Regions from separate parts of the Exiguobacterium sp. E4787 genome, predicted to be linked through region 2. Evidence: riboswitches for the same ligand, from Rfam matches in the RefSeq annotation. Region 2 holds a riboswitch; the other holds the start of a gene.
The links. Region 2 has a riboswitch for S-adenosylmethionine ahead of msrA (peptide-methionine (S)-S-oxide reductase MsrA). Riboswitches for the same ligand answer to the same signal wherever they lie in the genome.
Positions count from the first base shown of each region.

Region 1: another riboswitch for S-adenosylmethionine. It lies ahead of KNP80_RS02375 (methionine ABC transporter ATP-binding protein); the one in region 2 lies ahead of msrA (peptide-methionine (S)-S-oxide reductase MsrA).

Region 1 covers NZ_JACSLY010000001.1:461,241-463,697, forward strand. Annotated here, with positions in the region: gene KNP80_RS02370 (methionine ABC transporter permease) at 1-253, opposite strand, end outside; gene KNP80_RS02375 (methionine ABC transporter ATP-binding protein) at 243-1,271, opposite strand; SAM riboswitch class I at 1,349-1,454, opposite strand; gene KNP80_RS02380 (thioredoxin family protein) at 1,908-2,165, opposite strand; gene KNP80_RS02385 (PTS sugar transporter subunit IIC) at 2,353-2,457, shown strand, end outside.
Region 2 covers NZ_JACSLY010000001.1:25,856-28,312, forward strand. Annotated here, with positions in the region: gene KNP80_RS00145 (amidase family protein) at 1-718, opposite strand, end outside; gene KNP80_RS00150 (hypothetical protein) at 830-991, shown strand; SAM riboswitch class I at 1,036-1,136, shown strand; gene msrA (peptide-methionine (S)-S-oxide reductase MsrA) at 1,201-1,713, shown strand; gene KNP80_RS00160 (GRP family sugar transporter) at 1,743-2,457, opposite strand, start outside.

The sequences.
Region 1 (2,457 bases), 440 kb from region 2:
CGACGACGAGTAACGTGAACGGGATGAGCAAGATAATCAAAATGATGAACGGGATTGACCGGAAGATGTTGACGACCGCGCTGATTACCGTGTAAATCGGACGGTTCTTCATCATGAGCGGCTCGTTCGTGACATATAACAGCATCCCGAGGGCGAGACCGATGACGAACGTCGCGGCTCCGGCGACGAGCGTCATATAGAGCGTCTCCCACGTCTGTTCTAACATGACTTGCCAATCTACATTAGGAAACATCGCTTTCTACCTCCACTTCCACTGCCTGTGATCGGATTGAGGCGATGGCCCGCTCGACTTCAGCCGGCTCTCCGATCAATTGGATGAATAATGTCCCGAGGGCACCGACTTGTGACTGCGTCACGTTTCCGCCGATGATGTTGAAGCCGATGTCATGCTGCTTCAACACTTCCGACAGGATCGGTTGTTCGGCCGTCTCGTTCAAGAATTTGAGCTTGACGATTTGACCGCTCGGATAACGAGCTTTCAAATGTTCGAACGTGAGCGACATGTCTTCGACCGCGCCGATCTGTTTGACGAACTCTTTCGTGATCGGCTGTTCCGGGTGTTGGAACACGTCGGCGACTTGCCCGGTCTCGACGACCTTTCCGGCCTCCATGACGGCGACACGGTGACAAATCTTTTGGATGACGTGCATCTCATGGGTGATGAGGACGATTGTCAAACCGAGTTTCTTGTTGATGCTGACGAGCAGTTCGAGAATCGAATCCGTCGTCTTCGGGTCGAGTGCGCTCGTCGCTTCATCGCAGAGGAGCACTTCTGGATTCGTAGCGAGCGCACGGGCTATCCCGACTCGCTGCTTTTGGCCGCCTGATAGTTGTGACGGATAGCTGTCTTCTCGTCCGGCGAGGCCAACGAGTTCGACGAGTTCATGGACGCGGCGTTTGCGCTCGCTCGCCGGTACCCCGATGAGCTCGAGCGGGAAGCTGATGTTCTCAGCGACCGTGCGCGACCATAATAAGTTGAAGTGTTGGAACACCATCGAGACGTTTTTACGTACCCCGCGCAGTTCCTTCGGCGTGAGCTTCGTCAGCTCGCTGCCGGCGACCACGATTTCACCGCTTGACGGTGCCTCGAGTCGGTTGAGCAAACGGATGAGCGTCGACTTCCCCGCCCCTGAATATCCGATTATTCCAAAAATTTCGCCGCTTTCGATCGTAAGCGACACATCATCGACCGCCTGGACCCGACCGTTTTTCGTGTCGAACCATTTGGCCACATTGCGTAATTGAATCAATCCATTTCCCTCCTGACAACAAAAAAAGTACGCACGTTTGAGCAAACGTGCGTACTTTATCGTACGGACAACGATTGCTCTCATCTTCCAAGGTATACACCTTGCTGGAATTAGCACCATTTCGGATTGCTCCGCGGTTGCTGGGCGTCATAGGGCCAGTCCCTCAGCCTCTCTTGATAAGAGTGGTTGCGTATTTGATTAGCTTTATCATAGCGACACATTATTTTCATGTCAAACTATTTTTTTCAGCAAAATAAAAAAAGGTGCCATCCGAGGATGACACAGAACGTAGCACCTTGAGTCACTGAAGGACAACCCATAGATGAACCTCTTTTGCCCGATCAGAGCATTCATCCTTATATGGGGGATTTTTACCCAACCATCACTCGGTCTTCGAACGGACCATGCAATTACGCGACCGGTGCCCCGACGCTTGATTTTTTTGGGGGACAATCGAAGGGAAGGTCCACCTGAAATCGCGTAAGCTCATGCAGCGGTTGTTCGAAAACGTCTTGATGACGGGAAAATCTCGTCCTATGTTGTGTTCAAGTAAGATGTTGTAATGAATATATCATTCGTGAACTTTCTGTGTCAACTGATTATTTAAAATTTTCAGATTATTCTAATCATCCTATCTCACTTAACGAAAGATAGGACGTGCTGGACGTTTTGAAATGCGTACAAACGATCGCGAACTTGGCCATTCTCCAGCTTCAATAGCGCCGGAACGCTCATGACCTGATACGCCTCGAGTTCGTTCGGGATAAAGTTGGCATCGCGTTTTTCAATCTTCAATTCTGGGTCGACCGCCTCGACGACCGAGAGCATCCGCTCGGCCACGGCGCATGTACCGCACATTGGGGCGTATATATATAAGAATCCGTCTGTCATCATTTTGCTCACCTCTCTTCTAAGTATATGAATCCGGGCCAATCGGTTCAAAAGTTGTGCTCAAATGGAAAATTCTGAACATTTCAACATTTCTTGTTGACGCTCGGCAGAAAGAGGCATAGTATGGTCATTAACTTTATCGCTTTTGTACATAACAGCAAACCAGTAGAAAAGGACAGGTGAATCCCCAATGACGGAAGAGAAGCTTACCGGAAAACAATTTTTAATGAACGTCTTGAACGGCCTCAGTCTTGCCATTCTCATCGCCCTCATCCCGAGCGCTTTGCTCGGTGAA
Region 2 (2,457 bases):
CGACCATCGCCTCAAGGGCGAGCACCGCATCCCGTAGTGTCCGTGCCATTGGGCCGGCCGTGTCCTGCGACCGGGAGATCGGGATGATGCCGCTGCGGCTAATCAAACCGACGGTCGGTTTGATGCCAACGATTCCATTATGGACGCTCGGGTGGATAATCGAGCCACTCGTCTCGCTGCCGACGGCAAGCAACGTCAAGTTGGCAGCGACCGCCGACGCCGAACCTGAACTCGACCCTCCGACATCGAGCTTGTCCCCATATGGATTGAGCGTCTGGCCACCAACCCCACTCCAGCCGTTCGGCATGCCCTCAGTCAAAAAGTTGGCCCATTCGGATAAGTTCGCTTTTCCGAGGATGATGGCCCCATTCGCGCGCAGGCTTTGAACGAGATGGGCGTCCCGGCCGGCGAAGTGATGCGCGAGGGCGACGGCCCCGGCCGTCGTCTTCATCAATCCCGCCGTCTCGACATTGTCTTTAATCAACACCGGGATGCCGAGCAACGGCAAGCGGTCACCTCGTCGAAACGCCCGGTCGGCCGCCTCGGCCTCGAACAAGGCGTCCGGGTTCACTTGAATGACCGCTCTCAGCTTGTCGTTCAACTGGGCGATCCGTGTCAAATAGTAGGCCGTCACGTCACGCGCCGTGAACGTTCCTTCTTTATATCCGCGCTGGGCGGTCTCGATATCGAGTTCGAAACATGTGTTTGGTTCAGTCATATAGATTCCTCCTTTGGTCACTCGATGGTATTCGCTATCTCCAGATGATTTCCTGTTTTCGTTCGCCAACGAATATGTAACTTGGTACACTGAAAGAAAAGGGAGGTTACTATGAATCGTTCGTACGTACTCGTCTTATTGTCCGTCTTTGCCTTGTTCTTCTTACAGCTATATGCCGGGGACGCTCCGTATACGCTACCGCTCTCCATCGTCCTCGTCATCTTGATTCTCGGCGCCACCTTGTTCCAACTTCGACGCAAACCAAACCGTTGACGCCGCTTCAAATCTGATGGTATGATGCTCTCACCAACTACATATCGATATCTTGAGTGAACGAGAGACCTGGCTCTATGACTTCACAGCAACCTGCTTCGGCAAGGTGCTACTTCCAGCAAGGCATGTGCCTTGGCCGATATGACAGAGCGCTCATGTCGATGACATGAGCGCTTTTTTTGGGAAAATTGATCGAGGGGGACTTACTAATGGAAAAAGCAACATTCGCAGGCGGCTGTTTTTGGTGCATGGTGACGCCGTTCGAGGAGCAACCTGGCATCGAGTCAATCGTATCCGGTTATACGGGAGGTCACGTCGATGACCCGACGTATGAACAAGTGAAAACAGGGACGACGGGACATTATGAGGTCGTCGAGATCACGTTCGACCCGACGCTGTTCGTTTATGAGCGCCTGCTCGAACTATATTGGATTCAGACCGATCCGACCGATGACGGCGGCCAGTTCCAAGACCGCGGCAGCCAATATGCGCCGGCCATCTTCTATCATACTGAAGAACAACGCGTGAAAGCAGAGCAGAGTCGCGACGCGCTCGCGGCGAGCGGACGATTCAAACAGCCAATCGTCACGAAGATTCTACCGGCCGACACGTTCTATCCGGCCGAGGAATACCATCAAGACTTCCATAAAAAAAATCCGGCCCACTATAAAGAGGACCGGAAGAAATCTGGGCGCGACGCATTCATCGAGCAAGCCTGGTAAACAAAAGACGGGTCGTCTGACCCGTCTTTTTAGCTTTTCGCAATCCCGAGCATGAATCCGGCCACGACGATGAGCCCGATTCCCATAAAGACGAAGACCCGTTCTTTCGTCGTCTTCTCTTCTTTCAATAGATAAATCCCACCGAGCGTCGCCACGACGACGTTCAATTGCGACAAGGCGAACGACGTCGCGATGCCGACCTCACCGCTCGACACGAACAGCCCGAAGTTCCCAATCCCCCAGGCGAGACCGGCCAAGATGTTTTTGAACGTCTTCGGGTCGAACTTCTTGACATCTTTCTCGCGCAAGCTGAACAAGAGCGCTGCGATGAACATCCCGACCGATTGCGGCAAGATGGCCGTGATGCCGTCGACCTCGAAATAGTTCGTCAAGACGGCATACGTCACATAACCGATACTCGACACGAGCAGGACGAGCAAGCCTTTCTTCAAGGCCCCGCTACTGTCGCCGTCTTTGTTCTGCTGATATGACGTCAGTGCCGCCCCGATGATAATCAACACGAGCGCAGAAAAACCGAGCCATAACTCGGTCGACGTCTGCCAATCACCGAGCACGATGACGCCGAACAAGGACGTCCCGACGAGTTGCATACCGGTGCTGATCGGCATCGCTTTCGATACACTTAAAATTTGGAACGATTGGAACTGTAAATATTGCCCGAGTGCCCAGAACACACCGGAGATGAAGCCGGTCACGATTGCTAGCGTCGTGAACTCCGGATTG